2 regions of the Lysinibacillus sp. UBA6686 genome follow, and region 1 is predicted to be linked to the other one. Evidence: predicted binding sites of a transcription regulator. Region 1 holds the regulator's gene; the other holds the start of a gene.
The links. Region 1 encodes CtsR, which represses protease genes until heat stress. Its sites were predicted from a motif close to ATGGTCAATAAAGGTCAAACA; they were not measured.
Positions count from the first base shown of each region.

Region 2: a site for CtsR is predicted at 7,567-7,587, ahead of clpP (ATP-dependent Clp endopeptidase proteolytic subunit ClpP). Genes of this name have one in related genera too.

Region 1 covers NZ_DKJS01000056.1:52,565-69,127, reverse strand. Annotated here, with positions in the region: gene radA (DNA repair protein RadA) at 1-1,168, opposite strand, end outside; gene B2R82_RS14580 (ATP-dependent Clp protease ATP-binding subunit) at 1,276-3,720, opposite strand; gene B2R82_RS14575 (protein arginine kinase) at 3,710-4,819, opposite strand; gene B2R82_RS14570 (UvrB/UvrC motif-containing protein) at 4,816-5,364, opposite strand; gene B2R82_RS14565 (CtsR family transcriptional regulator) at 5,378-5,848, opposite strand; gene B2R82_RS14560 (DUF4870 domain-containing protein) at 6,102-6,407, opposite strand; gene B2R82_RS14555 (class I SAM-dependent methyltransferase) at 6,536-7,216, shown strand; gene corA (magnesium/cobalt transporter CorA) at 7,355-8,314, shown strand; gene B2R82_RS14545 (hypothetical protein) at 8,591-8,800, opposite strand; gene B2R82_RS14540 (globin-coupled sensor protein) at 9,125-10,435, shown strand; gene B2R82_RS14535 (acyl-CoA thioesterase) at 10,480-10,959, opposite strand; gene B2R82_RS14530 (aldehyde dehydrogenase family protein) at 11,027-12,454, opposite strand; gene B2R82_RS14525 (DUF4003 family protein) at 12,499-13,467, opposite strand; gene B2R82_RS14520 (DUF779 domain-containing protein) at 13,909-14,268, opposite strand; gene adh (aldehyde dehydrogenase) at 14,290-15,810, opposite strand; gene rluF (23S rRNA pseudouridine(2604) synthase RluF) at 16,051-16,563, shown strand, end outside.
Region 2 covers NZ_DKJS01000054.1:33,075-49,637, reverse strand. Annotated here, with positions in the region: gene B2R82_RS14050 (tetratricopeptide repeat protein) at 1-1,435, shown strand, start outside; gene trxB (thioredoxin-disulfide reductase) at 1,655-2,599, shown strand; gene B2R82_RS14040 (8-oxo-dGTP diphosphatase) at 2,953-3,420, shown strand; gene rapZ (RNase adapter RapZ) at 3,431-4,324, shown strand; gene B2R82_RS14030 (gluconeogenesis factor YvcK family protein) at 4,329-5,324, shown strand; gene whiA (DNA-binding protein WhiA) at 5,390-6,337, shown strand; gene B2R82_RS14020 (HPr family phosphocarrier protein) at 6,452-6,709, shown strand; gene clpP (ATP-dependent Clp endopeptidase proteolytic subunit ClpP) at 6,890-7,480, opposite strand; tRNA gene B2R82_RS14010 (tRNA-Arg) at 7,791-7,865, shown strand; gene B2R82_RS14005 (basic amino acid ABC transporter substrate-binding protein) at 8,368-9,165, shown strand; gene B2R82_RS14000 (amino acid ABC transporter permease) at 9,253-9,957, shown strand; gene B2R82_RS13995 (amino acid ABC transporter ATP-binding protein) at 9,954-10,676, shown strand; gene B2R82_RS13990 (spore coat protein) at 10,732-11,346, opposite strand; gene B2R82_RS13985 (LemA family protein) at 11,509-12,090, shown strand; gene B2R82_RS13980 (TPM domain-containing protein) at 12,090-12,854, shown strand; gene B2R82_RS13975 (histidine--tRNA ligase) at 13,050-14,378, opposite strand; gene B2R82_RS13970 (DMT family transporter) at 14,415-15,287, opposite strand; gene B2R82_RS13965 (S9 family peptidase) at 15,757-16,563, shown strand, end outside.

The sequences.
Region 1 (16,563 bases):
CTGTAGCTCTAACTGCTTGATCCTTAAAGCTAGAGACAATGCTTGTCAACACTGCTAAATCAATGGCTGGTTCATCTAGCTTTACACCGCCAGCAACTTTAATATATGCATCCTGTGCCTGTAGCATGAGGCCCATTCTCTTTTCTAGAACAGCCATTAACAACTGTACACGGTTTTGATCAACACCTGTTGCCATACGCTTTGGATAGTTAAAGCTTGTAGGTGTTACGAGTGACTGAATTTCAACAAGAATTGGTCGTGTACCCTCCATAGAAGCCACAATGGTTGACCCCGCTGCCCCCTGTGAACGCTCCTGTAAAAAGAGCTCAGATGGATTTAATACTTCCTTTAAGCCCCCCTGAAGCATTTCAAATATAGCAATCTCATTTGTTGAGCCAAAACGGTTCTTTTGACTACGCAGAATACGGTGATTATGGTGTCGCTCCCCCTCAAAATACAGCACAGTATCTACCATATGCTCCAAAATACGTGGCCCTGCAATTTGACCCTCTTTTGTTACATGTCCAACTAAAAATATAGCGATTCCCTTCGTTTTAGCAATTCTCATTAACTCTGCCGTACACTCCCGCACCTGCGATACACTGCCAGGAGCACTTGTTACCTCGGGATGAAACACAGTTTGAATGGAATCGACAATAACAAATTTCGGTTGCACATCCTCAATTGTTTGATTTAGAAACTCTAAATTTGTTTCTGAATAGATATAAAGCTCCTGTGAAACCACCCCTAAACGCTCTGCACGTAGCTTTGTTTGGCGGATTGATTCCTCACCAGAAATGTAGAGCACACGATGTCCCTTATTTGAAAGTAAAGCAGACACTTGTAATAATAGCGTCGACTTCCCAATACCAGGGTCACCTCCTATAAGTACAAGAGAGCCCGGTACGATTCCCCCACCTAGCACTCGGTTAAGCTCACCCATTTCTGTTGTAATTCGAGACTCCTCGGCAGCCTCGATCTGCATAATAGGAAGAGCCTTTTGCGTAACTGTCGCAGAATGCTGGAAGGCTCCACGAGGTCCCTTTGCTACTACCTCTACTTCTTCGACCATCTTATTCCATTCCCCACAGCCCGGACATCTTCCCATCCATTTTGCAGATTCATAGCCACAGCCTGTGCATACAAATTTCGTTTTTTTCTTTGCCAATTCACATTCACCTCGAATATTTGTTCTTATTGTCAATTGTACATAAAAAAGGACAGCTTGGCACTATAGCCTGCTGTCCTTTTGAGATGAAGCGTAGCTGTTAGAAATTAGTTAGATGCAGAAATGCCCTCTTTTTTCTTTACCACAAAGTCATCATTCACATAATCAATGACCACTTGATTGCCCTTCTCTACATTGCCTTTCAGTAATTCTTCTGATAAGCGGTCTTCCACTTGTTTTTGTAGTGCACGGCGTAGCGGGCGGGCGCCGTATTGAGGATCATAGCCCTCTTGCGCAATTTTCTCAAGCGCAGCATCTGTTAACTCTAACGAAATATCTTGTTCCTTTAGACGTTTTGTTAAAGCATTCGCCATCATGGAAACAATTTCTTTTAAGTGTTCTTTTTCTAATGAGTGGAACACAATCATCTCATCAATACGGTTTAAGAACTCTGGTCGGAATGCTTTTTTCAATTCCTCAAGCATTGTTCCCTTCATGTCTTTATGTTTCGATTCCGTACCACCAACATTGAAGCCTAAGTTTTTCTGGTATTTTAAAGCATCTGCCCCAACGTTTGATGTCATAATAACAACCGTGTTGCGGAAGTCCACTACACGACCTTTAGAATCAGTCAAACGACCATCTTCAAGCACTTGCAGTAGAATATTGAAAACATCTGGATGAGCTTTTTCAATCTCATCTAGTAATACAACTGAATATGGTTTACGACGAACCTTTTCTGTTAACTGGCCACCATCATCAAAGCCTACATAGCCTGGAGGTGAACCAACTAGGCGCGAAGTAGAATGTTTCTCCATATATTCAGACATATCAACTCGAATCATCGCATCCTCATCACCAAACATCACTTCAGCTAGTGCTCTTGCAAGCTCTGTTTTACCAACCCCTGTTGGCCCTAAGAAAATAAATGAGCCAATTGGTCGTTTTGGATCTTTTAAGCCTGCTCTTGCACGGCGAATAGCACGGGAAATGGCCTCTACTGCCTCCCCTTGCCCTACCACTCGTTTGTGTAGCTCTTCCTCTAATTGTAATAGCTTAGAGGACTCTTCTGAGGCAATTTTTGATACAGGGATTCCAGTCCACATAGATACGACTGCTGCTACATCATCCACTGTAACTTTTGATTCAGATTTCCCTTGCTCTTCCTTCCAATTCTTTCTTGTCGTTTCAATTTCATCTTTTAGCTTTTGTTCGGTATCTCTTAATGAGGCTGCCTTTTCAAACTCTTGACCAGAAACTGCAGCATTCTTTTCAGAGCGCACATTTTCGAGCTTATCTTCAAGCGCTTTTAGATTTGGTGGAACTGCAAATGAACGTAAGCGTACTTTTGAGCCTGCTTCATCAATTAAATCAATCGCTTTATCTGGTAAGAAACGGTCAGAAATATAGCGGTCACCCATTTTTGCGGCTGCCTCAATCGCTTCATCTGTAATTTTCACACGGTGATGTGCTTCATAGCGATCACGTAAGCCCTGGATAATTTGAATCGCTTCTTCAACTGTTGGCTCATCAACTTGTATTGGTTGGAAACGTCGCTCTAAAGCCGCATCCTTTTCAATATATTTACGATATTCATCTAATGTTGTTGCACCGATACATTGAAGCTCACCACGTGCTAGAGAAGGTTTTAGAATATTTGATGCATCAATTGCTCCCTCTGCACCACCTGCGCCGATTAATGTATGCAATTCATCGATAAATAAAATAACATTTCCTGCTTGACGAATCTCATCCATCACTTTTTTCAAGCGATCCTCAAATTCACCACGGTATTTTGTACCTGCTACAACTGTTCCCATATCAAGAGTCATGACGCGTTTATCACGAAGAATCTCTGGCACTTCATTATTAATAATTTGCTGTGCTAGACCTTCAGCAATAGCTGTTTTACCTACCCCTGGCTCACCAATTAATACAGGATTGTTTTTTGTACGACGAGATAAAACTTCAATGACACGTGTAATTTCTTTGCTTCGACCTATCACAGGGTCTAAAGAGCCTTCTCGAGCAATTTGTGTTAAGTCTCGCGCAAGGCTATCTAATGTAGGGGTATTGGCAGCCTGGGCAGCTTGTTGGCCAGATTGAGCATTATCATTATTTCCTAGTAGTAATAGCACTTGCTGACGTGCTTTATTTAAGCCGACACCAGCGTTATTTAATACACGAGCAGCCACACCTTCACCTTCACGAATAAGCGCTAATAGCAAATGCTCTGTACCGATATATGAATGACCTAGTTTGCGTGATTCATCAACTGATAGCTCAATGACTTTTTTCGCTCTAGGTGTGTAGTGGACAATCGGACCCACATCCTCTTTTCCTTTTCCAACTAACTCTTCGATACCTGCTTCAATTGTTTGAGGACTAATATCGATGGCTTCTAATGCTTTCGCAGCTATACCACCGCCTTCACGAATAAGCCCTAATAGAATATGCTCTGTTCCTATTGATTCGTGTTTCCAACGAATTGCCTCTTCCTGTGCAAGCTGTAATACTTTTTGTGCGCGTTGTGTAAAACGATTAAACATCATATGAATCCTCTCCTTTTTTTCCTATAATAGGCTTACTCATATTTTCACGAAATAATGCCTCACGAAGCATTTTCGCTCGTACGCGATCGCGCTCAGCAGGTGGTAAAACCTCTCCTGCATAGTGTTGTAAAAATCCTGGTTGCATACAGACAACACACTCGTTTAAAGTTGTCGCCTTAATGCCTTCTATCAACTGTAAATCTACCCCTAAACGAACATTGGACAAGCAGGTAGCTGCCTCTTCGCTCGTTAAAATTCGAGCATGCGTTAAAGTACCTAATGCACGGTATACTCGGTCTTCTAAAGCAAGCTCTGCTTTTTCCATTAGCCTACCTCTTGCATGTCGCTCCTTTTGAATAATCTTTTCGGCGACGCTTTGAATGTCAGCCAAAATATCCTCCTCTGTTTTACCCAGTGTTATCTGATTCGACACTTGGTAAACATTCCCTAAATTTTCACTACCTTCCCCATATATCCCTCTTACTGTCATTCCTAGCCTTGTCATGGCATTAATAATTTGACTCATTTGAGCTGTTAATGTAAGGGCAGGTAGGTGCATCATAACGGAAGCTCGTAAACCAGTACCGATATTTGTTGGGCAACTTGTAAGATATCCAAAAGTATCACGAAATGCATAAGGTAAAGATTTTTCTAGGGCTCTATCAATTTTATTGGCCTGCTCATATGCCCTTTGCAGCTGAAAACTCGCTGTCATACATTGAATGCGTAAATGGTCTTCTTCATTCACCATAATACTAATTGATTCATCATCAGATAATAGCATGGAGCCAACCTGTTCTTTTTTAGCAAGCTGAGGGCTAATTAAATGCTTTTCTACAAGAATTTGACGCTGTAAGGATGTTAAATCCTTGACGGCAAAATACGAGTAATGATCTTGTAGTTTCGTGCTATCCTGAACAGCGTGTGTTACAGCCTGCTCTACCTGTAATGCCTCATTCTCTGTAAAGGACAGAGGAAAACGATAGCCATCTAAATTTCGTGCAAGACGGATACGTGTACTAATGACTATATCTGAATAATCGTCCTCCACGCTCATCCATGCTGGTGTAGCTCGTTCTAAAAACGATTCAATCATCACGACACATCACCACCTTCAAATTGTAGCTGTTTCTCCAATTCCTTTACTTCATCCCGCAGTTTCGCGGCCTCCTCAAACTGTTCCTCATCTATAGCTACTTTCATAAGTTTACGGATATCTTCTATTTGTTTTTTAATGACGTAAATATTGCTATGAGCACCGGGCATCTTACCTATATGTTGAGGTCCTGCTTGTATTCGATTAAAGAGCTTTGGTAGGTGCTCGCTAAAACTGTCATAGCAGCTAGGGCAACCGAATTTCCCTTCTTTTAAAAATCGTTTATACGTAAAGCCACATTGTGGACAAGTTTGTGGTTGTGGCTGCGCCTGTTGTTTTTCATCCACTTTTTGTTGTTGCCATGTCGGTGAGCCAAACCAATTCGATAATAGCTGTTGAATAGATACAGGCTCTTGTTTAAATTCTGCATGAAATGGATGGAACTGCGAGGCGCAGACGTCACAGTAATGATGCTCTACCTTTTGTCCATTTTGAACTTGTGTTACAGTTACCGTCGCATTACGCTGCTTGCAATGTTCGCAAATCATTTCCATCACCTCTCTATTTTTGCTGTTCATATTTGATTGTTGTTAGCATCGCTCTTAATATTCTTGCTCGAATGGTATCCCGTAATGGGAGTGGCAAATCCAGAGTGGAGCGATCAATTGCCGCTAACATTAACTTCGCTTCTCTCTTTGAAATTACCTGCTCATCAATAAGCCGATAAACTAAATCTTCTGCCATTGTTTGCGATGCCCCTCCCTCTATCTGCCTGAGGACATCGTCAATCAAATCGATTTGTGAATTCGCGCGGACACGTAAAATTCGTATGTATCCACCACCACCACGTTTGCTTTCAACAAGATAACCTCGTTCGGCAGTAAATCTAGTATTGATCACATAATTTATTTGTGAGGGCACACATTGGAATTTATCAGCTATTTCACTGCGCTTAATTTCAATATGCCCTTCTCCACCTAATTCAAGTACTTGCTTCAAGTAGCCTTCTATGATGTCTGATATATTACGCATTAGGAATACACCTCGCTTACTTCACTGACTTTGACTATCTTTGACTTTCTTTGAGTATATTATACAAAACGCTTGAAAATAATTGCAATGATTTCGCCTATAGAAAAATTAATAGCAACCATTTTTTCATTCAAACGCTTGAAAAATCGCTATTCATGCTAGATATCTTAACGGTCGTATGTCTAATGTACCCTTTTTCGTGATGAAAAAAACGCAAGCATATGCAATTAGCATATACTTGCGTCGATAAAAATTATACCCAGCGACCAACAATTGGGTAATGCCATGGTTCATCAGATAAAGCCTTTACAATTCCAATAATCGGTACGACAAACAACATAATACCGAAAATAATTAGGAATGGTAAACCAACGAGTACAAAACTTAGTACCACAGAAATTGCAATTAAAACACCCATTATAATTTGGAACAGTAGTGCTTGAATGGAAATAGCTTTTACTTCCTCATCAGAACTAATTAAGAAAAATAATATTGGTACTAACCATGGCGCAAAAAACGGACTTGCGTGTATGATTACCTTAGACCATTTAGCTTCCATTTATATCAACCCTTCTTTTTTAAATTTTCCTTTGTTTTATGTACTACTATTTACGGAACTATACCCTGAATAGTTTCATTGTATGTTGTATTTTTAAAAAATTCTTTGGGAAAGGCATGTGAGACACTATGGAATTTAATAACACACTAGCAAACGAATACGAAAAGGGTATTCGTCGAACATTACCTAGTTACGATGCCATGCTACGGTTAACACAAACCTTTTATCAATCCACACTACCTGAGAAAGCGGAATTGCTAATAGTTGGCTCTGGGAGCGGCAATGAAATTTTACAACTTGCAGAGCATAAGCCAACTTGGTCATTTGTGGGCATTGATCCTTCTGAGGCCATGTTACATGTAGCGGAGGAACGATTAAAATCTTTGCCTAATCAAATTTCATTATACCAGGGAACTATGCTGGAAACGAAGTTACCCTCTAGAGAGTTTGATGCAGCTAGCTGTATTTTAGTGCTACATTTTATCAACGGGACTCAAGAAAAGCTTGCAACATTGAAAGAAATAGCAAATAATTTAAAGCCTGGTGCACCATTTGTTCTTGTTTCAAAATACGGGCAGCCTGGCTCTTTAGAGACCGAACTACAATTTGATTTATGGCGGGCCTATTGGCTGCAGCATACAAAGCTATCTTCCTTAGAGGTAGCAGATATGGAAAAATCCATACGCTCCCTTTCTTTTATGCCTGAGCAGGATATTTTAACACTACTTCAAGAGGCAGGATTTACAAAACCATCCAGATTTTTTGCCACTACTTTATTTGGTGGATGGATATGCTATAAGGAAATCTAAAAATAATTTCGCCTTGGTGTAATTTCGCTACAGAAGACATTTGTAGCTGCCTCTATGCTTTCGATGAAGATAAATGTATTACTCTATGAGGACAATTATTCCTAGAAAGTTAAAATCAACAGAATTGGGGTGAACGCTGTGATACGCACAATCGGGATTACGAAGGATCAACAACTCATAAAGGGTTTTCCTATCGAGGAAATAAACAATAATCATTTTGAATGGTATTGGGTCGATTTTGATTGCCCTACTACTGAAGAAGAGCTGCTATTGGATACGTTTTTTCATTTTCACCCACTTGCTATAGAAGACTGCTTATTGCGTTTACAGCGACCAAAGCTCGATTTTTATGATGATTTCCATTTCTTTGTTATTCATAGAGTGAATGAAGAATTAGCAGCAGAGGAAGTTAATATTTTTGTTTCCAATAAATTTATTGTAACCTTTCATAAAAATACTGCTCCCGAAATCGATAGAGTGCAGAATATGCTAGAAAAGCAACCGAAAAATTGGGAACGTGGTACAGTGTATTTAACCTATCAGGTAATCGATAAAATCGTTGACAATTACTTCCCACTTGTCTATAAAATTGAGGATCATTTGAATGCACTAGAAGATGAATTAAACTATCAAAGTAATCTAAATGCCATGAAAATCGTATTCGAATTTCGTAGTGACTTACTTGATTTACGGCGCACAATTCTACCAATGCGCGATTTATTATATCGGATTCTTAATTCATATCGATTCTCACTAAATAAATCAGAACGAGCTTATTTCGGAGATATTTATGATCACTTGCTAAAGCTAACAGAAATGGTGGAATCCAACCGTGAGCTGACGGCCGATATGCGCGACAGCTATATGGCAATGAGCTCCAGTCGTATGAATGGCATTATGATGACCTTAACCATCGTGTCAACAATCTTTATTCCATTAACCTTTATTGCAGGTGTATATGGGATGAACTTTGACAATATGCCTGAGCTTCATGGCAAATACAGCTACTTTATCGTCCTAGCTATTATGATACTTATTGTGATCTTTATGCTGGCGGTCTTTAAATGGAAAGGCTGGTTCAAATTATTTAAACCTTAATCAATTTCGCCTTGGCGTAATTGCGTCCGGATTTTGAATTGTGCCCTCACAATTCATTCCTTTTAAAATCCGTGACATCCGCCGGGGGCTTTATCTTCATTCAGTAGGTGTCTGCACACCCACTGAAAAGGAACCTAAACCGCATTCTTCTCATCACCTGTAGAGGTGGGAGTCTTCTGTATCTGCCGCTATGCTTTCGATACAAAAAACATTTGCTGAATGAAGATAAATATAGAATAGGCATCTTAGAAGGTTATCTAGGATGCCTGCTCTACATTAATAGGGTCCACGATCATCAATTTTGTTTTCCCCTTGCTGTGGGAATAAAAAGTATGCAAGTACACCAGAAACTAATGTTGCACAAATAGTAATTAGCAACTGCTCCACGTCTGGCACTTCAGCATAATAGTTACGTAGCATATAAACCGAACCGATTGCGACAATTACCATCACGGGTATGACAAACTTGAAACGTTTCTTCTCCATTTAAATAATACCTCCTCACTCTTTTTACGCTCAATTATTACTTTCTAAACAGTTCGTATTTTACAGGTTTCCCATTTTAAATACAAACCACCTGGGACTCTTTCAATCGTCTATTTCATGACATTTAAACAATAGTCATTAAAAAAATAATAGAAATAAATGAAAATTTTAACCAAATATACGACAAAAAATAGTAGAATAGATTAAATACCATATATTTCGCAAACTTACAAACGTAGCAATTCCAACATAAGGATAAATAGTTTAAGTTTACTTTAAATTTATATACTTAAAATGGATTTATAAAGAATGGAGCAAACAACAATGAGTTGGTTTACAAAAAAGAACAATTCAAGCTACTCAATTACAATAGCACCTGAAAACTATAAAAAAAATGTACAGTTGGATATCTCTAACCATCCAAAACTTCAAAAACAATTACAACTTTTAAATTTAACGGTTGAGGATTTAGCCATTATTAAACAGTTGCAGCCTTTAGCAAAGGATTTAATCCCTGAAATGGTTGATCAATTCTATGCAGCCATTAGCTTAAGTCAAGATTTATTAGATATTATTAATAGAACTTCACAGATTGATCGTTTAAAGGTTACTTTACATAAGCACCTTAGTGATATTTTTGAAAGCCGTATCAACGACTCCTATATTGACGAACGAAAGGCAATTGCAGAAACCCACGTTCGAATCGGTCTTCAATCAAAATGGTATATCGCCTCATTTCAGTCTTTAACTTCAACATTTACAAGCTTTGCTAACAAATTAGATATTTCAAAGCATGATGCGATTCTCGCTATCAATGCCTTCTGTAAAATTATTAACTTTGAGCAACAGCTTGTCATTGAAGCCTACGAAAAAGAGGAAGAACGTATACGCACAGCAGCAGATGAAACAAAGCATGCACTTGTGACAACTATTCAAAGCACAGCTGAGGAGCTGAACGCTATTAGTGATGAAACAGCGGCTTCCCTATTAGTTATCTCCTCTCAAACAGATGATATTGCGGTAGCCACTAAGCAAGGTTTAAGCTTTGTTGCTGATACGAAGGAAAAATCTAGACGTGGCCAACAGCAGTTACAAGAGCAAAACGATTTAATACAAATTATTTTACAAAGCGTAAATGGTCTTGAGGTCACAATGAATCAGTTACGCACCTCCTCTCAAAAGATTTCCGAGATTGTTGGACTAGTAACAGGTATTGCAGATCAAACAAATCTTTTAGCATTGAATGCATCTATTGAGGCAGCACGCGCTGGGGAGCATGGTAAAGGCTTTGCTGTTGTAGCAGAGGAAGTACGAAAGCTTGCTGAAGAGACAAAAAATGCTGTACAAAATGTTTCCCATCTCATTAAAGAAACGGAAAGTAATATTACAACCATGTCGAATTCTGTTATTAATGTGGATCAAAAAATTCAACATAGTGTAGACACGCAAAATAGCTTATCCAAATCATTTAATGATATCGCTGAAGCTGTCTCTGGTATTCAGCAGCAATATGTCAATACATCAAGAGATATTTCTGCCATTTCAAATTTAATTACTGAGCTCTCTCAAGGTGCCACACTTGTTTCCTCTTCTTCTGACTCGCTTATTAATGTGGTGAATGAATTAAACATGTGAAAACGTAAAAAGGGAAATTGACAGGTTGTCAATCTCCCTTTTCTTTAATGTGGTAATGAACGTTTTTGTTTACGATGCTCTCGTCGAGCTGGTCCTGTTTCAAAAAGACGTTTTTCTTCATCTGTCTCAGGGTAGATTGCCGGAACTGGCTTAGGCTTCCCATCATCATCTACTGCAACCATCGTTACAAATGATTCGGTCGTTAATTTCTCCTCACCCGTTTCAATGTTTCTGGAAGTAACTCGAACATAGACCTCCATTGAAGAACGGCCCGTTGATGAAACAATACTTTCAATTTCTAAAATATCTCCTACATGGGCGGCTGATAAAAAGTCAACAGAATCAATAGAAGCTGTCACTACATGTCCTTTAGCATGCTTCATTGCAGTAACAGCAGCAATTTCATCAATATAGGCTAACACTCTTCCACCGAAAATGGAGTTGTGGTTATTGGTATCTGGCGGTAACACGAGACGCGTTTGAACAGTACGTGACTGACTCATTGGCATAGCGTTGTTTGTCATAATTTTTGCAACTTCCCTTCATGAATGTTCTTTCGTCATCGTAACGCAGAAAAGAAGTTGATGCAAATTAGAATGTTTTTTTCATCGTGATAAATTTCATGTCTGTCATTTCCTCTATAGCCCATTTAATCCCTTCACGACCATAGCCACTCATTTTTACGCCGCCATATGGCATATTATCCACTCTAAATGTCGGAATATCATTTATAATAACTGCTCCTGCCTGTAATTCATCTGCTGCATATAGTGCATCTGACAATACATTCGTGTATATTCCTGCATTTAAGCCTAGTTCTGACTCATTTACTAGTCGAATAGCGTCGTTTAATGTTTCATATGAAACAATTGAGACGATTGGTGCGAAAGTTTCCTGACAAACAACTTTCATATCAGAAGTAACGTTTGTCATAACAGTTGGCGTTAATGTTCTTTCTGTGAATGTCCCCCCAGTTGCGACTACCGCACCCTGTTCTTTTGCCTCCTCAATCCATTGGCGAATGCGTTCCACCTCATTTGGATGAATCATTGCACTCACATCTGTATTTCTATCTAATGGATCTCCTACCACTAATTTTTCTGTTTCCGCTACAAATGCCTTTGTAAAATCATCAATGATCGAAGAATGCACATAAATTCGTTGTAATGAAATGCAAACTTGTCCAGCAAAATTAAAGGCACCTCCAACACAACGAGCTATAATTTTATCAATTGGTGTCGAAGGTTCGACAATAACCGCAGCATTAGAACCAAGCTCTAACGTTACTTTGCGCAAACCAACCTTCTCTTTAATACCCAAGCCAACCTTACCGCTTCCTGTGAAAGTCACCTTTTTCACAAGCGGATGTGTAACGAGTGTATCACTAAGCTCTCCACCACTACCTGTCAATATTTGAAGAGCTCCGTCAGGCAAACCTGCTTCTTGAAAAATTTCTGCCATTATAATTGCACTTAATGGTGTTTGTGTTGCAGGCTTTAATACAACTGTATTTCCTACTGCAAAGGCAGGTCCTAGTTTATGTGCTACTAAATTAAACGGGAAGTTAAATGGCGTAATGGCGGATATAACCCCAATCGGTTCACGCTTTGTCCAGCCAATACGATCGCCTGCTCCAGGTGCAGCGTCCATTGGGACTGTTTCACCCTTAGCTTGCTTTGCCCCCTCTGCCGCAAATTGATAGGTTGCTATTGTGCGTTCTATTTCCATTAGACCTGCTGATAAAGGTTTACCTGCCTCTAAGGCTAAAATTTCTGCAAATTCTTCTCTGCGCTGTCGCATGATATGGACAACTTTATATAATATTTCTGCTCGTTCGTAAGCTGTTGTCTTTTTAAATGTTTGGAATGTCTCCTGTGCACCTTCTATCGCCCGTTCAACATCTGCAATTGACGCTTTAGCAACCTTTGCAATAACCTCACCGCTATATGGTGAACTTAGCTCATATGTTTCCTGTGCATTCTGCCACTGACCATTAATCCAAAGTTTTGTTTCCTTCATCCTTCAATTGCACCTCCATAAAATCATATTCATTCTTTATTTTATCACGAAGAGCTTGAACTAGATGCTACAGTAGCTGCAGTAACCGCTGCTAACATTGCAGCCTGTTGTGCTTGAATTAATAATTCAATAGACGAGATGATTGTCATGGATAAAGATTGTTGCACCTTAGCTATATCATAAATAGCAATTTGGATAGCCATAAATAATACAAATTCACGATGCCATTTCAAAAGTTTCATGCCCTTTAATTCATGATATAAATCTATAATTTGTTGAAGGTGAACATTATTTACCTCAAGAATGGCTAAAAAACCAAGCAATGGGTAATGCATCGTTTTAACTTTAACATCCTGTTTTTTTAATGTATCGCGAATCGTCACAACACTTGATACCAGCTTATTATCGTATTGAGGAGATAAGAAAGTCAGTACCTGTGATAACCATTGTAGTTCATTGCCAGCATTAAAATTGTAGGTACGTAATTCTTTATAATAACGGTTCATCGTTTCCGCCCGTACTTCAACATCATCCATTGAGCTACTCAATAAAACAGCATATGGGATATCTTCATAGGACGTTAAAAATCGATGATGATTGCGAATTGCATCAAATAAAGCCCTCGCTGACTGTGCATGTGCATGTTTTCCGCTTTCCTCTTCAGTTAAAAACTGAGCTCCTATAAAGGTAAAATTACCACTTCTAAATTTGGCTTCCTTCATTATTGAGACGTTTGTTAGCAAATTTTTCACAGCATGCTCTATATCCTCTTGCTCCATCAAGTTTGCAGCAATGCTGTACCCAACTGTTGTTCTTAAAGGGGACATCCATGATGATTGCTTCTTCATTTCTTGTAATACTTCTTTATATTTAACAGAATCAAAGCTCTTCCCTGACGCCACATATTTGCTAGCGATTGCTAAGATAATTTTACGGTCAACTGTCCAGCCCGCAGCCTTCGAAACCGCTTCCACTGTTTGAGTAAATTGATTTTCAATCATAGCATAATCCATATTCCGTACACTCCTTTTTTCCATTATATACGTAAAATCCAATTGAAAGGATTCAGATAACGGATCACCCAATCTCCACTTATCTTCTATATTCTAAAAAATATCTTCAGTTTGTAACAATTAACATAAAAAGTAAGCTTAATGTAATGTATGTTACTCGATTTTATATGGTTTAATGGAAATAACAAATACGAATGGAGGTAATTATATTGAATAACATAACCAGTAGAAAAAAATCTTTATTCACAGTAACTCTACAAGACCGAATACAGCAATTTTTACTGTTACGTAACTCTCCAAGAAATATAGCCCTACATACACTTTTTCAAAAAAATTAACATAGAAAAAAACAGCGGCACTGCACTTTTGCCGCTGTTTATACATGATCCTACATCTTTTTTTGCTTATCCTACAAGGAGCAATTTTTAGTACAATAAAGGTTTAAATTAATCCCAATTCCTTTAATTCCTCTGTGGAAAAGGCCCTTGATCTTGTTAAAAATCGCTTTCCTTCAACACCCTCTAGTGAAAACATGCCACCTCTACCATCAACCACGTCTAAAATTATTTGTGTATGCTTCCAGTAATCATATTGATTTTTATGCATATAGAAGGGAGCTCCACCAATCTCCCCAAGACAAATATCCTGATCACCTAATATAAGATCGCCCTCTGGATAACACATCGGTGAAGATCCATCACAGCAACCGCCTGATTGGTGAAATATAACAGGTCCATGCTTTTCTTGCAATAATTCGATTAGTGCCAGCGCTTCTTCTGTTGCTAAAACACGCTCGACCACGCTCATGCACCTCCCTACTGATTAGAAGAAACCTAGTTTGTTTTCACTGTAGCTAACTAATAAGTTCTTCGTTTGTTGGTAATGAGATAACATCATCTTATGATTTTCGCGACCAATACCTGACATTTTGTAGCCACCGAATGCTGCATGTGCAGGATAAGCATGATAACAGTTTGTCCAAACACGTCCTGCTTGAATACCACGACCAAATCTATAAGCTGTATTCATATCACGTGTCCATACACCTGCACCTAAACCATACAATGTATCATTCGCAATTTCTAATGCTTCCTCTTTTGTTTTAAATGTTGTAACAGCAACAACTGGACCGAAAATTTCTTCTTGGAAAATGCGCATTTTATTATTCCCTTTGAAGACAGTTGGTTTAATGTAGTAGCCATTTTCAAAGCCTGAACCTACATTGTTTTTCTCTCCTCCAATTAGACATTCAGCGCCCTCTTGCTTACCAATATCTAAGTAAGAAAGAATTTTCTCCATTTGCTCACTTGAAGCCTGAGCACCCATCATTGTATTTGGATCAAGTGGATTTCCTACTTTAATGGCCTCTACACGCTGTAAGACACGCTCCATAAATTTATCGTAAATAGATTCCTGGATTAATGCACGAGAAGGACATGTACATACTTCCCCCTGGTTCAGTGCGAATAACACAAAGCCCTCTACTGCTTTATCTAAAAAGGCATCATCTTCATCCATAATATCCTCAAAGAAAATATTTGGTGACTTACCGCCTAATTCTAATGTAACTGGAATAAGGTTTTGTGAAGCATATTGCATAATTAGGCGACCTGTCGTTGTTTCACCCGTAAAGGCAATTTTACCAATTCGTGGACTAGATGCTAGCGGCTTTCCTGCCTCTAGACCAAAGCCATTCACAACATTAAGGACACCTGATGGCAATAAATCTTCTATCAATTCAAGAAGCACCATAATCGAAACTGGTGTTTGCTCTGCAGGTTTTAACACCACACAGTTTCCAGCTGCAAGTGCAGGTGCTAACTTCCAAACAGCCATTAATAGTGGGAAATTCCAAGGAATAATTTGACCAACTACTCCAATAGGCTCATGGAAGTGGTACGCAACTGTATCATTATCGATTTGGCTTACTGCACCTTCTTGTGCACGTAAAGCACCCGCAAAATAGCGGAAATGATCAATTGCTAGAGGGATATCTGCATTTAATGTTTCACGTACCGCTTTCCCATTATCCCATGTTTCGGCAACGGCTAGCTTTTCTAAATTTTGCTCCATACGGTCCGCAATTTTAAGTAAAATGTTTGCACGCTCTGTTGCGGATGTTTTACCCCACGCATCTTTTGCGGCATGCGCTGCATCAAGTGCAAGTTCAATGTCCTCAGCTGTGGAACGCGCTGCTTGTGTAAAAACTTGTCCAGTAACAGGAGTGATATTATCAAAGTATTGACCTTTCACAGGGGGTGTCCATTCTCCACCAATATAATTATCATATTTCTCTTTGAATTGAACTACCGATCCTTCAGTGTTTGGAAATGCATAAACCATTTTACTTCTCCCCTTTACACAAAATAATGAGAAAATATCTACAAAAACTATTATTATATATCGAAATAACAATAATTTCATAGAAACCCTCTTACTCAATATATTGTCAGAAACGAAAAATAATTTCAACTTTTTTAAAAATTTTACGATTAATTTATTTTTACTAGAAAAGCTTCTAGCATTCACGGTGTAACCAACGATAATGTATACTTAAATTATATAAATGTATAGGAGAACAATATGCGCATTAATAAATATTTAAGTGAAACTGGCATCGTCTCTCGTCGTGGTGCGGATAAATGGATTGAAGAGGGAAAAGTAACTATTAATGGAGAGGCCGCCACTGTTGGCAGTAAAGTCGAAGCTGGTGATGTTGTTTGTGTTGATGGAAAAGAGGTAAAAAAAGAGGAACAGCTCGTATATATTGCCTTAAACAAGCCAGTTGGAATTACTAGTACAACTGAACGTCATATAAAAGGGAATGTCGTTGATTTTGTCAATCATCCTCTACGAATTTTCCATATTGGACGTCTGGATAAGGAATCAGAGGGACTATTATTATTAACGAATGATGGAGATATAGTAAACAAAATTCTCCGTGCAGAAAACCATCATGAAAAAGAATATATTGTGCAAGTTGATAAACCAATTACGGAGCAATTCATCAAGAAAATGGGGGCTGGTGTAGATATTTTAGATACGACAACCTTGCCATGCCATGTAGAAAAAATATCAGATAAAGTCTTTAAAATC
Region 2 (16,563 bases), on a different contig from region 1:
AATGAATAGTGGACAAATGAATAAAGCTTATAAATATTTACAGCGTGCGGTAGATCTAAGTCCAGATGATCCTATGATCTTATTGCAATTGGCAATCGTGGAGTTAGAGGGTCAACGTTTCGAGGAAGCGTATGATCTTCTTCGTCATGCCTATCAAATTGATCCAGAGAATCTAGAAATCATTTTTTATATGGCAGAGGTTTCAGGATGTGTTGGTATGATACAAGATGCTAAACGCTTTGCGGAGCAATATTTGCAAAAAGAGCCAGATGGTGCCTATGCAGATGAGGCGGCAGAAATATTAGAATTCGTTGCTTTTGAGCAGGATGATTTTGAGGAGCAAGATGGTACTGGCGAGGATTTATATCGACAGGAACAGGCGAGGCGTTGTATGGAAAAAGGGGACTTCCCCGAAGCTATTAATATTCTAGAAGAGTTAATTGAAGATCGACCAGATTTTTGGTCAGCTTATAATAATTTAGCACTTGCATATTTTTATGTCGGTGAGGCAGAACAGGCAAAGGCACTTTTAAATACTGTCTTGCGTGAAAATAAGGGAAATTTACATGCGTTGTGTAATTTAACCGTTATTGCATATTATGAAAAAAATGAAGAAGAATTAAAGGACCTTTTAAATGTACTTGTTAAAATTCAGCCTTACACTTGGGAACATCGCTACAAGCTAGGTGCAACATTAGCGTTAGTTGGGCAATACGATTTGGCCTTTAAATGGTTACGTAGTATGCAAAAACGTGGTTATATAGGGGATGCTGGCTTTTATTTTTGGTTATCCCATGCGGCATACTTCTCAGGACATAAGGAAATTTCTAAGAGTGCTTGGGAGCAACTATTAGAGCTAGATCCGGACAAAGAAGGCTTTGAACCTTGGCGTGAACAGGAAAATGTTTATGAGCTCGATGCATTAGAGCATGACCGTGATTATATTGTAGAAAAACTAGAGAGTAATTATACTAGTGAGCGTATTTTTGGATTGTTTTTATTGAGCTGTACAGCGCATAAGCAAGAAATTATTGCACATCCCAAATGGATAGACGTTGAGCAATATGGTTCGTTTGAAAAGTTATTCTTAGCATATGCACTTGGTCATCACTTTGATATGAAAAATAAGGTTGAGGCTAGTTTTTTACGAGCAGTAAGTGTGCCAGAAATTTTATTAGAACAGTATGGTAAGCTTACGGCCCTCATTGCACCAATGTTTCAAATGTGGTTTGTTCTCTGTGAGCAGGCACTTAACAGTAATTATCGTTTTACAAATCCAGCAGCTATTGCAGGAGCGAATGATTTTTTATTTCGCTCATCTCGAATGCTCAAGGTTACAAAAAAAGAGATAGCTCAGCAATATGGGGTATCTGTGGCGACTTTATCAAAGTATATTGATGAAATTTTAAAGTTCTTACCAAACGGTCATAAGTAACCTCTGAGCAACATAGTTGAATAACTTTTTACTTTCACATACGATGAACTTACAATCGTTATTAATAGGTAAAACTTCAAACAGTTAGAGTTGAGCCAATCAAGCTTTTCATGGGTAGTTGATTTCCTTCTTCATAATTGCATCACTTAAATTGGAGAGTAGGGGTCTTACTGTACATGTAGGCTGGATAAAAAAGTATTTGTGTAGGGGGAAGATTTTATGTCGGAAGAAAAAATTTATGATGTTGTAATAATTGGTGCAGGTCCTGCAGGAATGACTGCTGCTGTATATACATCACGTGCGAACCTTTCAACTTTAATGATTGAACGTGGTATCCCTGGTGGACAAATGGCAAATACAGAAGAAGTAGAAAACTATCCAGGATTCGATACGATTTTAGGACCAGAGCTGTCTACAAAAATGTTTGAGCATGCTAAAAAATTCGGTGCAGAATATGCTTACGGCGATGTTTCTGAAATTATCGATGGTGAAGAATATAAAACAATAAAATCAGGTGCGAAAGAATATAAAACACGTGCCATTATTATTTCTACAGGGGCGGAATATAAAAAAATGGGCGTGCCTGGCGAAAAAGAATTAGGTGGCCGCGGTGTCAGCTATTGTGCAGTTTGTGATGGTGCATTCTTCAAGCAAAAAAACCTAGTAGTCGTAGGTGGAGGAGATTCAGCTGTCGAAGAAGGGGTATACTTAACTCGCTTTGCTGAGAAAGTAACAATTGTTCACCGCCGAGATAAATTACGTGCACAAAAAATACTTCAAGATCGTGCCTTTGCAAATGAAAAAATTGATTTCATCTGGAATGCAACAGTGAAAGAAATAAATGAAGCTAACGGCAAAGTTGGTAGTGTAACATTACAATCTACTGTAGATGGAACAGAATCTGAATTTGTTGCTGATGGTGTATTTGTTTATATCGGAATGCTACCATTAACAAAGCCATTTGAATCTTTAGGTATTTTAAATGATGCAGGCTATATTTTAACAAATGAAAACATGGAAACAACTGTACCAGGTATCTTTGCAGCAGGTGATGTACGTGAAAAATCACTTCGTCAAATTGTGACAGCTACAGGTGATGGAAGTATTGCTGCACAAGCAGTGCAGCATTATGTAGAAGAATTATTAGAGAAAATTAATGCTTAATGTAAATAAAAGTTCCAAGGAAAAAAATACAATTTTTAACACGGTTTTAATATTGTTGTAACTTGAATGACATATAAAAGGTGTAATATATATTGTGTAATTAGCAATCCCCCTTTTATTTTGTTTAGTAGGTTGTTTCCGCCTAATATGGTGGGGCAACCTATTTTTGTTATGTTAGGATATTAATAATTGTGAGCGAGCTCTTTTAGATTCATGGATGATGACAAACTCATGATTACTAATAATACGATTAAAGTGAAAATTGCCAGGCACTAAAGTTCTGAATGGAGGACAAATATTGTTGGGTCTTGCTATAATGAAGGATAGAATGCAAAGTGATTAGAGGTGTGCCTATGCAAAGAATTGCAAACTTAATTGCCGTTAAAGACGGTCAAGTATTATTACTTCAAAAGCCTAGACGCGGCTGGTACGTAGCTCCAGGTGGAAAAATGGAGTGCGGCGAATCCATCTATGAGGCTGCTGTACGTGAGTTTCAGGAGGAAACAAATGTCACACCATTAAATGCGCATTTAAAAGGTGTTTATACAATGGTTATTAAAGAAAATAATGCAGTCGTTGATGAATGGATGCTTTATACGTTTGTTGCCAAGGATATAGAAGGTATACCTTTTGATGAAACGAGAGAAGGCAAGCTTGCATGGCACCCAGTAGAGGATTTAAACCATTTGCCAATGGCTGAAGGTGATCGGACAAATTTACAATTTGCTATCTCACAATCAGGCATTCAGTATGGAACATTTGAATATACGACTGATTTTGAATTATTGCATGAAAAAATACAAATATCAAAAGAACAATAAAAGGAGCTGCATGACAGTGGTGGTTGAAGGCCAACAAAGAACACATGAATTGGTTATTATTACAGGAATGTCTGGAGCTGGAAAAACAGTAGCTATTCAAAGCTTTGAGGATTTAGGGTATTACTGTATTGATAATTTACCACCGGCGTTACTTACAACTTTTTTAACCCTCCTTAGGGATTCGGGAAAAAATACTACACGTATTGCAGCTGTTATGGATATGCGGGGCGGTGACTTTTTTGATTCTCTTATTGGTGCTCTTGACCATATACAAAAAGAAGGGAATATTGTTGTACGCATATTGTTCTTGGATGCAGATGATGCAACATTAGTTAGACGCTATAAAGAGACAAGACGTTCGCACCCATTAGCTGTCAATGGCTTACCATTAGATGGTATTCAACAAGAGCGTATTTTGCTCTCTGAAGTGAAAGGGCGGGCTAATTTTGTCTATAATACGTCTACTATGAAGCCTAAGGAACTACGTGAAAAAATCGCCAAAGAGTTTGCGAGTGATTCAGATCATGTTTTTTCGGTTAATATTATGTCCTTTGGATTTAAACATGGTATGCCAATAGATGCAGATTTAGTGTTTGACGTGCGTTTTTTAAAAAATCCCTATTATGTTGAAGAGCTGCGTCCTAAGACGGGATTACAGACGGAGGTATCCTCTTATGTTTTAGCGCTTGAGGATACACAAACGCTTATTCAAAAATTGAAGGATTTATTTGAATTTATGATACCTCTATATAGACAAGAAGGAAAATCACAGCTTGTTATTGCCTTTGGTTGTACGGGTGGACAGCATCGCTCGGTAACATTAGCAGAGTATTTTGGGGCATATCTAAGTGGAAAAGAGAATACGGTTATAACGCATCGTGACATCAATCGAAGAAAGGATTGAGTGAATGGGGAAAAGGCACACTAAGCTAGTTGTTATAGGTGGTGGTACAGGGCTTTCTACATTACTAAGGGGGCTGAAGCATCATCCATTCGATATTACTGCTATTGTAACAGTAGCGGATGATGGTGGCTCTTCAGGGCGCTTACGGGATGATTATGATATACCACCACCCGGCGATGTCCGAAATGTTATTGCTGCATTATCGGATGTTGAGCCACTTGTAGAGCAAATGTTTCAATATCGCTTTTCGGCATCACAAGATTTACGAGGGCATTCATTAGGCAATTTAATGCTCACTGCTTTAACAGAGATTACAGGTGATTTTAACCATGCCATTAGTGAAATGGGAAAAGTGTTAAAGGTCCATGGTCGTGTTATACCAGCTGCCAATAAAAAAATTAATTTACATGCAGAGCTTGAGGACGGTTCTACAATCGAAGGTGAATCTAAAATTCCAACGGCTACAAAACGCATTAGTCGTGTTTTTTTAGTGCCTGAAAATGTGAAACCGTTACCAGAGGCAATACGAGCAATCCAGCGTGCGGATTATATTTTAATTGGTCCTGGTAGCTTATATACGAGTATTATACCTAACCTGCTTGTCAAAGAAATTGGTGAAGCTGTTGTAAGAGCTAAAGGAAGAAAAATTTATGTTTGTAATTTAATGACTCAAAAAGGTGAAACCATTTCCTATACAGCAGGAGATCATGTAAAAGCAATTTACGAACATGTTGGCGCTTCCTTTATCGATTCTATTTTAGTAAATGAAGAGAAATTACCACATCCTGTACAGGAGCTTTATAAGGAAGAATGTGCGGAACCTGTAACATTTGATGTGGCAAAACTTGAAAGTATGGGATTAGAGGTTATTAAGCGAGATATTGCTACAATTCGATCAGATGGGACGGTTCGTCATAATGCGACAAACGTTGCTAAATGGCTTGTAGAATACGCAAATATTTATAAACAAAAAGTAAACAATCCAAAAATACAATCATAAAGCGCTTATTGTATATGATAAGATGGCATATACATAGAACTGAAGTTGAAAGGGGGGCACGTGATATGTCTTTTGCTTCTGAAACAAAAAAAGAATTAACGCAAATAGAAGCGGACAATCATTGTATGAAAGCAGAAGTATCTGCCCTAATTCGTATGAATGGTTCATTATCCTTTGCGAATAAACAGTTAAGCTTAGACGTACAAACTGAAAACGCTGCAATTGCAAGAAGACTCTATACGATTATGAAAAAGTTGTATCCATATAATGTAGAGTTACTTGTTCGAAAAAAAATGCGTTTGAAAAAAAATAACGTATATATTTGCCGTGTAAGAGATGGTGCGCGCGAGCTACTAATTGATTTAGAAATCATCTCAGACGACTTTCAATTCAATCATACGATTTCTCCAAAGCTTATTAAAAAGAGTGGTCAAAAAAGAGCATATTTACGAGGTGCATTTTTAGCAGGCGGCTCTGTTAATAATCCAGAAACGTCAGCCTACCATTTAGAGATTTATTCGTTATATAAAGAGCATGGCGAGGCTTTAATGGATGTTATGAATGAATTTGATCTAAATGCTAAAACAATAGAACGGAAAAAGGGCTTTGTGACCTATTTAAAAGAGGCAGAAAAGATTTCTGATTTTCTTAATATTGTAGGAGCACATCAGGCAATGATGAAATTTGAGGATGTCCGTATATTGCGAGATATGCGGAATAGCGTTAACCGTATTGTTAATTGTGAGACAGCAAACTTAAATAAAACAATAGGTGCTGCATTGCGTCAGGTTGAAAATATTCGATTTATTGAAAATTCCATTGGCCTAGATCAATTACCAGAAAAGCTTCGAGAAATTGCACGTTTACGAGTAGAATATCAAGATGTCACCCTAAAAGAACTGGGTGAAATGGTATCAAGCGGAACGGTTAGTAAATCAGGTGTCAATCATCGTTTACGGAAAATCGACGAAATAGCGGATGCATTAAGACGTGGAGAAAAGATTGGTGGTTAAGTTTTCATACTTTTCAGGTATGAATGTGATGCGTAAACACATATTGTTCTTTTGCTAGTAAGTAAGGTAAGATAAAACTAATAAGATGAACGGTAGTAAAGGGGAGTTTTGAGAATGACCGAGAGAAGAGTCCAAGTCAAATTAAAATTAGGACTACAGGCTAGACAAGCAGCATTATTTGTTCAAGAAGCAAATCGCTTTAGTGCAGATATCTTTCTTGAGAAGGATGAGAAAAAAGTTAATGCTAAATCCATTATGGGTGTAATGAGCTTAGCTATTGCTAAAGGAACAGAAGTAGTTTTAAGCAGTGAAGGTAACGATGCTGAGCAAGCGGTTACAGCATTGGCAGAGTTAATCGAAAAAGAAGATTAAATATAAAGACTGTCCAATAATTGGGCAGTTTTTGTGTTCTATTTACCGAAAATGGTGGATAGCGGAGCTAATGTGACGGATAGAAATGTCAAAGTGACGGATGAAAATGACAAAATGACGGATAGAGCGTTAAAATAAAGAAAGACATCTCAGAACTAAATCTGAGATGTCTGTACTTTGTTATTTACGGTCGCTACGGTCCATAATATGGTCGATTAAGCCATATTCTTTTGCACGTTCAGCTGTCATGAAGTTATCACGATCTGTATCTCTTGAAATGACTTCAAGCGGTTGCCCAGTGCGTTCTGATAAGATACCATTTAATTTTTCACGTAGGAATAAAATACGTTTAGCAGCGATTTCAATCTCAGTTGCTTGACCTTGTGCGCCACCTAATGGTTGGTGAATCATTACTTCTGCATTTGGTAAAGCGAATCGTTTACCAGGCTCACCTGCTGCAAGTAAGAATGCTCCCATAGATGCAGCCATACCAATACAGATTGTTTGTACTTGTGGCTTAATAATTTGCATTGTGTCATAGATAGCCATACCAGCAGTGATTGATCCACCTGGAGAGTTAATATAAAGTGAGATATCTTTATCTGGATCTTCAGCTTGTAGGAATAGAAGCTGAGCTACAATTGAGTTAGCCACGTTGTCATCAATCGCACTTCCTAAAAGGATGATGCGGTCTTTTAGTAGTCGTGAATAGATGTCATATGCACGTTCACCACGGCTTGTTTGTTCAATAACTGTAGGAATTAAATTCATGTTAAATCCTCCTTAATAAAACTAAATTCGAATACTCTTGCTGAAAACTTCCGTTGTATTTCAGCTGTATCCCTATCATACACATTATAGTCAGGGAAGGTCAAATATTAACCCTGCTAAAGTGAAATAAAAAAAATAAATTGTTTTTTGCATTCTATAGTTGAATTGTTGGCAATACGTTTGTATAATAGTTAAGGTCATAGATTAAAGTACGGTACACTATTTTGCGGGTATGCTTCAAAAAATGAGGATTATCTACATCATGCTTTTCATAAAGCCTAGAGTGAGTACTTTTTTTTTGTGTTTAATTGCCCTCGTGGTGTAATGGATAACACGTAAGATTCCGGTTCTTGCACTGGGGGTTCGATTCCCTCCGAGGGCGCCATTTTATTGATTATTTTATTACCTTTTATAGCTCGATTCTCCTAATAAGTAGTTTAGCAGCCTGCTTAGTGGAGAAAGAAGGGAAAATAGTGGAAATACTGCCCTAATTGGCATTATTCCCGTATTTGTTCCATTCAAACCTTCAAAAAAGCAACAACTCCAAATTATTTTTTAGTGGACATACTGTACGTGAGGACTAGCCATCTAGTCGAAAAAAAGAATCCTATCTGAGGGGATTCTTTTTTTTTGCCCAAAACTATCTAATTTTGGCATGATTAGTTGATGTATAAATATTCATTTTTAATGCTATTTTCAATTATTCATACCGTTTTTTGCTAAAAAAACACATGGAAATAAATTTTTATGAAAAAATAATTACTTTTATACGAAAAGTTATTGTCTATTAGCAATAATGTTACTATAATTGACCTAATAGTCTAACATTTCCGAATTGTGAAAAATGAAGTCGTATTTCGGAAAAACTTATTTTAGGGGGAAATGCTATGAAAAAAAGAGTATCTATGTTACTTATGCTCGTGGCAGCACTAATGCTAGCTCTAGCAGGATGTGGCACGAAGGAAGATAAATCATCAGGTAGTGCACCGGCAGAGGATGGCGGAAGCGGTAAAAAAGTTTATAAGGTAGGTACAGAGGCTACTTTCGCTCCGTTTGAATCGATTGACGATAAGGGGAATATAGTAGGGATTGATGTCGATATTTTGCAGGCTATTGCAGATGAAATGAACTTTGAGGTAGAATGGCAAAATATTGGCTGGGAGCCTGTATTCCAAACAATTAAAAATGGTGAAACAGATATTGGGGCATCCGGAATTACAATTACAGAAGAACGTAAACAATCATTCGACTTTACAGAACCATACCATGAATCTCAATTATTTATTGTAGTAAAAGAAGATTCAAAGATTAAATCACTGGCAGAATTAAAAAATAAAAAGGTTTCCGTACAAATCAATTCTACTGGACATACAGCAGCGAAAAAGCTACAGGGTGATGCTAGTACAAATATTATGGCATTTGAAAATCAACCAGTTGCTATCCAAGAAATGCTAAATGGCAATGTAGATGCTGCAATCGGTGATAATGCAGTAGTTAACAAGTATATCCAAGCACATCCAGATCAAAAACTAAAAGTAATAGAAGATGATGCATTTGATAAAGAATATTATGGCTTCATGGTTCAAAAAGGAAATAAAGAGCTCTTAAACCTATTAAATGAGGGTCTACAAAAGATTAAAGAGAACGGTAAATTAAAAGAGATTACTGGCTCAGACTTTAAGTAAGAAAAGAATGAATGGTGCCCCTAGCATAGCCTTATGCTAGCGGCTTCATATTTTTTCGTAACTTTTTAGGGGAAATGGGGTTTTCGGATGGACATCTTTGACTTACGCTGGGACATAGTCTGGAACTACCGAGATATGTTTATACGTGGTATTGGCGTAACACTAATTTTGACACTCAGTGGTTATTTTGGTGGTATTTTTTTAGGATTATTTTTAGGGCTCGGAAAATTATCAACGAAAAAATGGATTTATTGGCCATGTAAGCTTTATGTTGATTTATTCCGTGGAACACCAATGCTAGTGCAAATTTTATTAATTCATTTAGCCGTAATACCTACGATTTTTGGACACTCTTTAGGCTATATGGTGTCAGGGATCACGGCACTTATATTAAACTGTGCAGCCTATAATGCAGAAATCTTCCGTGCCGGCATTCAAAGTATTGCGAAAGGTCAAATGGAGGCAGCTCGATCACTTGGCTTAACACATAACCAAGCGATGAGAAAAGTCATTTTACCACAGGCATTTAGACGAATGATTCCACCGTTAGGGAATGAATTCATTGCGCTATTAAAGGATTCCTCTCTAGTAACCGTTATTGCAGCTCCAGATATTTTATATGCAAGTAAAGTAGTAGCAGGAGCTAGCTTCCGATTCTGGGAGCCATACATTGTTGCAGCATTATTATATTTAGTTTTAACGTATGGTGTAACAAAAATTGTGGCATTTATCGAGAAGCGATTCAGTAATAGTTATGTCCCTCGTAAGGTAGAAGGGCGGGAAGCGCGATGATTAAAATTCAGAATTTACACAAATATTTTGGCAAGCTGGAAGTATTAAAAGGTATTGATTATGAAATACAAGAAAAACAGGTGGTTTGTGTAATAGGACCATCTGGTTCAGGAAAAAGTACCTTTTTACGCTGTATTAATATGCTCGAAGAAGTGACAGATGGTGCCATTTATATTGAAAATGTGAAGATTAATGATCCTAAAACAAATATAAATGCAATACGTGCAGAAGTGGGCATGGTGTTTCAACAATTCAATTTATTCCCGCATATGACGGTTATTGATAATGTGACAATGGCACCAATGCAAATTCGTAAGATGAGTCGTGCCGATGCAGAAGCATTAGGACATGAGCTTCTTAAGAAGGTTGGTTTAGATAGTAAGGCATACAACTACCCTGAACAGCTTTCAGGTGGTCAGCAGCAACGAGTAGCTATTGCTCGCGCTTTAGCAATGAAACCAAAAGCCATTCTTTTTGATGAACCGACGTCAGCACTTGATCCAGAAATGGTAAAAGAGGTATTAGATGTAATGAAGAATCTAGCAGCTGAAGGAATGACAATGATTGTCGTTACACATGAAATGGGCTTTGCACGTGAGGTAGGCGATCGTGTGGTCTTTATGGATGGTGGCTATATTGTGGAAGAAGGAGCACCAGAGGAAATTTTCGGAAATCCTCAAAATGAACGAACAAAAGCATTTTTAGGAAAAGTTTTATAACCTAAAAGTAAAGCAGTCTCAGGTGATTTAAATCACATGTGAGACTGCTTTTTTGTTAATGAAGAGGATTTGTAGTTGTACCGAATGAATCAAGTATTGTACGCATATCTTGTTGCGAATATTGAGGTACTTGATAGTAGCCATGTTTATTTTGGTAAATAGATAATTCGTATGCCATTTCAATACAGTTGGGAATACTATCTGCAACAACACGACGAACAACAGGGTTTGTAGTCTCAGTTGCAGCAGCCGTCATACATTTGGCTGTACCTTTTTGGGCACCTAATAAGAAGCCAGAAATTGTTTCATCATTCATTTCATTTGCATTTTGCATTGGTTTTTTAGGTTGCCCAGGATTTAATCCATAAGTAAAGTTATTGCCTGTCTCCATTTGGTAACGTCCAGTTGGAACCGATGGATCATGTCCAGTTTTAAAAGATTCCACAATAGTGTTATACATCCCTAAAGTGAAGTTATATTGGCGATCCAAAATACTAAGTAACTCAGGGTCCTTAACATGTGGACGTAGAATAATGGATTGATTCATACCAGCAATGATTTCGCCAAGTGTTTCATGCATGTCCATAACTTCATGTCCACCATGATTTAGACTTTGTTGTTGGTTGAATGATGGTTGGTTAGCTGATTCATTGTGAAATGATTGTGACAAAAAAAACGCCTCCTAAATGTTATTTTGTTGCAGTATTTAGTATGTCTAATTAGATATATTTCATACGCTATAACTACATTTGCATATATGTAGAATAGAGATGTTTTTTTTGCAGCACATTAGAGGTAAGGAAAAGTAAGTGTGTAAAGGAGGGAATTTCATTTGAAAAAAGTTCTTGGACCAATTGGTATTATCATTATTATTTTAGTGCTATTAGCTTTACTATTTATCCCTAAATACAACAGCCTTGTTACAGCGGAGGAGAGTGTGGATTCAAAATGGGCCCAGGTTGAAAATCAGCTTCAGCGTCGCTATGATTTAATTCCAAACTTAGTGGAATCTGTAAAAGGGTACGCTAAGCATGAGCAAGATATTATTGCTAGTATTTCGGAGGCACGCTCACAAATGGGGAATGCACGTAGTCCAGAGGAGCAAGCGGTTGCAAATGATGCACTGAATGGCGCACTTAGTCGATTGCTTGTTGTGGTAGAAAATTATCCAAACTTAAAGGCAGATGCTAATTTTAGACAATTAATGGATGAATTAGCTGGAACGGAAAACCGGCTAGCAGTCGCTCGTGAGGACTACAATAATGAGGTTCAAACTTTTAATAAAAATGTAAAACGTTTCCCAGGAAATTTAATTGCAGGAATGTTTGGGTTTGAGCAGAAGGAATATTTTAAAGCTACAGCAGGTTCTGAAAAGGCACCATCTATTGATTTTAGTAATTCAGGTAAGCAATAATGAAACGTTTTATTGTGCAATTTGCAATTGTTTGTTTCTCATTTCTTGTATTGATTAGAATGGCAGATGCAGCAATGCCAACCCCCATGAAAAATACGTATATTCACGATTTTGCTAATGTATTATCCACTTCAGTAAAAGAGGAGCTTAATCATTATTCAGAGCAGCTAGACAAAGGGACAGGAGCCGAAATAATGGTGATCACTGTGGAATCCATTCATGGACAGGACCCAAAAATGTATGCGACTAAAATGATTCGTTCATGGGGAATTGGTAATGCACAAAAAAATAACGGTGTATTATTATTAGCAACATTTGGTCAGGGTGAAGGCAATAATGATGTCGTAATTGCTGTTGGTCAGGGACTTGAAGGAGCATTACCAGATGGGAAACTTGGACGGATATTAGATACAGCGTTTTATCCTAATGCAAGTGCTGGTAATATTGATCAAGCCTTTAAAGTAACATATGCTGAAGTATTTCAAATTGTTGCAGAGGAATACAATTGGGAGGGGGAGACTCCTACAAATTCAGCTGAAGAGGAAGAAATGCCAACATGGATGATTATTGTCCTTGTTGTCATTGTCCTTGTTTTTTACTCCATTATTTCTAATGGTGGTGGAAGAGGACCACGCTCAGGTGGCAGAGGAGGCTATCCAGGAGGCTTTGGCGGTGGCTTTGGCAGCCGAGGCTCAGGTGGAGGCGGCTTTGGTGGATTTGGAGGTGGTTCTTCTGCTGGAGGCGGGGCAAGTCGTAAATTCTAGCTGGCTACTTTGTAACATTAAAAATAGGGAATTGTACATTACTACCCGAATATAATGTTGCGCATATAATAGAAATGTACATTACTAAATTAAATTTTTTTAGTAATGTACATTTTTATTTTAGAGAAAATTCAAATTATTTGATGCGTGAAATTATTAAAGCAATACTCATATATAAAGCAAGGTCGAAAATCATTATATAAAATCTAAACTATTCAAAATATCTGTGACTTCCAACTTAAATGTCTCATTCTCTATAACAGAGTGAATGAATGGACGGTTCCCAATAAGCTCTACAATTATTTGATGCTTATCTTCTTGAGCAAAATGGATTATTTCTTCAAATTGAGTGTGATTATAATAAATGTCAACATCATAGTATTTTCTTAATTCACGAGCGATATGAAAAATCATAGGATGGAACTCTTCGTTGGCATCAGCTAATAATATTTTATGAGGCAGTAATATATTTTTGTCAATATAAGCTAGGCTTTTCAATACAGATAATAATCTTTCTAAACCAAAGGCTAAGCCAACTCCTGGTTCATTTAAATTGCCGACAGCAGAAACTAAATTATTGTATCGTCCACCACCTAAAATTGCTCCGATTTCAGAGTCAACAACCAAACCCTCTAATATATAGCCTGTATAATAGTCTGCCCCTCTTGCTAGTGTTAAATCAATTTTGATGTTGGATTGAACATTTTTTGGTAAATAAGAGAGGATAAATTTCAAATCGGCTGTCGCCTTTGTAGAAGAGAGACAGTAATTAAAGAACTTTTCAATTTGACTTATTTGATTTTGTAAATCCTCATATTGAGCTAAAAGGTTAGAAAAACATTCAATTTCAATTAGTATTTGATTAGCAATATTCAGTGGAATTTTATTTTCTATGAGTTTATTTTTTATACCTTGTAATCCGTCTTTTGAAACTTTATCTGCATAATCTAAGGCTCTTTGTAATCCGAGGTGTTCTTCTTTGGTATTCAAACCAACTTTAAGAGCTAAGGCTTGAATAAGTAGTCTATGATTTATTTTCAAAACAAAGTTTTTTATTCCTAACTTATTAATCAATTCATGGGCCATTATTGTAATATCGATTTCAGCTAATAAACTGTCTGAGCCAATGATATCAGCGTCGCATTGTGTAAATTCTCTAAAATGACTTTTTCCAGGCTGATCATCTCTAAAAGATGGACCAATTTGATATCTTTTATAAGGTCTCGGTATATTTGGATACATACTTACTACTCTAGCCAGCGGTACAGTTAGATCATAGCGAGGAATAAGAAATTTTTCATTTTTATCTTTTATATGAAAAAATAACTTCTCTCCTTCCCCATGATGTCCGTTAAAAGTTTCTAAGTATTCTAAAATAGGTGTTTTATGTGGATTGAAACCATAGTTTTCATAAACGCCTTTAATTATATTGATGATATGTTCTCGATATCTCATATCAATTCCTAAAACATCTTCAGTTCCTTCAGGAATTGATAGAGTCTTTTCATTTAGGTTAAAAATCATCTTTGAATCTTCCTTTCGATGAGTATTTGAATCATATTAATTTTTATTTTGAAAATAAATCAATAAAGTTAAGCCTATTAAGATGAAAATGCCTCCCAATAGTTGAAGAGGTTCCATTACTTCCTGCAAAAACAGTAAGCCAAAGATAGAGGTGAATATGGGCTCTACCATACTTATCATAGAAACATTTGTTGAAGTAAGAATCTGTAGTGATTTAAATAAAGTTATTTCACCTATAATCGTTGAAATAACAACAATGCCGAATATATATATCCATGCATTTGAACCAAAATTCAAATGTAGTTCACTAGTTATTAGTCCTATGAAAATTACACCCAATGCAGCAAAGGAGGTAACATAAGTACTTGTTACAACGGGAGAATTATTGTCGGTGACTTTTTTTCCAAGAATCATATATAGTGCATATACAATAGCAGCTAATATTGCTAACATTACGCCTTTCATATTTATACCTTGAAAAGAAACGCCTAATAAAAAAATCATACTAATAAAGGTGAAAAATAAAGCTATGATTGATTTTACCTTTAGCTTTTCTTTGTAGATTAAAAAGGAAAAAATTGAAACAAATATAGGAAATGAAAATAATAATAAAACAGCCATAGCAGAAGATAGATATTTTAATGATTCAAAATGTAGGACAGATAACAGTGTAAATAAAACACCACCCAATAGAAAAAATAACTTTAAATCCATTTTACTAATTTTTAAAGGTATTTTTTTCCATATAAGAAACAAAAAAAATAGTAAAGAACTTATTGAAAATCTTAAAACCAGTAAAGTATAAACAGAAATCCCATAGCTATAAGCTTTTATAGCGAAAATGGGCATAATACCAAAACAAATAGCTGAAATTATTGCATAAATAGTGCCTTTTTTTAAATCTCTCACACTAACCTTCCTTCACAAATTTAAAAAAATAATAGAATTGTATCTAAAAATATAAGTTGCTACAGCAATTGACGTTCGCTCGAGTTAATTTAATCCTAACATTACAAATAATTACATTTCAATACTGATCTTTGACATTTTTGTGTCCTTAAACCATTTTTAACCAATCGGAGAGAGTTTTTCGACGTTTATCCATGATGTGTAACCAGTTGCATGGACACTGTGCGCGTAATAATAGCCCCAGCTTTCTGTTGGTCGAGCTGCTGCTTAAATTCATAAATAAAAGCTGAACTAAATTGTGTGGATTAGTTCAGCTCAAAAACCCCATGTACTATGGTTTAATTTTTTTATTGGTTTAAAAGGTAATTATATTTAATTATTATCATTTATTGACAAAAGCGCTAAAGTTGTTATAATTTTAATATATCGACAAACGATATAACGCACAATGATATAAGGAGGAATCATTTTGAAAAAACGATTTTTATCGGCATCATTAGCGGTCATTTTAACGACTTCTGCTGTTTATCCAGTCACAATGCAAGAGGTACGAGCTGCCAATGAAACTAGTCAACAAGTAGTAGCCCAAGAGGAAAGTGTCACAGCGCAGGAATTTCTTAATTTAGCTGTAACAGCTTTAACCTTCCAGCATGGATCAGAATCTATGCGTCAGCAAATCATTGCAACGTGGGTAAAAGGTGAGGAATTAAAGGATTTAACCCTTGCTATTAAACGCGATGAAGCAGCACGTATTTTAGTAAGAGCTTTAAATAAAGAGGAAAAAGAATCAACGCTTGATGAGTACAAAGAAAAAGCAGCTAAGCTTGGATTATTTACTGGGCTTTTAATTAGCGATAATACGCTTTCTAAACAAGATGCAGTCAAAATGTTAAATAATGCTAAACAAGTGAAAAACGGTACTAATAATGAGGGCGTAAAGGAAATTTCTGTAGAAGACTTCATGAAAAGCCCAGGGAACTTTGGCTATCAGCTTTCGCCAGATGGTAACTATATAACGTTCTCATCAGCATGGGAAAACCGTTCTAATATTTTTGTGAAAAAAATGGGTGATGATAGTGAGCCTGTCCGTGTATCAAGTTCAAAGGATCGAGATATAGCTGGTTCCTTCTGGAAGGATGATACATTATTATATGTTAAGGATAAAGGTGGGGATGAGAATTTCCATATCTACTCTACAACATTTAACGGGACAGAGGAAAAGGATTTAACGCCGTATCCAAATGTGACAGTAGGTTTATTAAGTAGTTTACAGGGT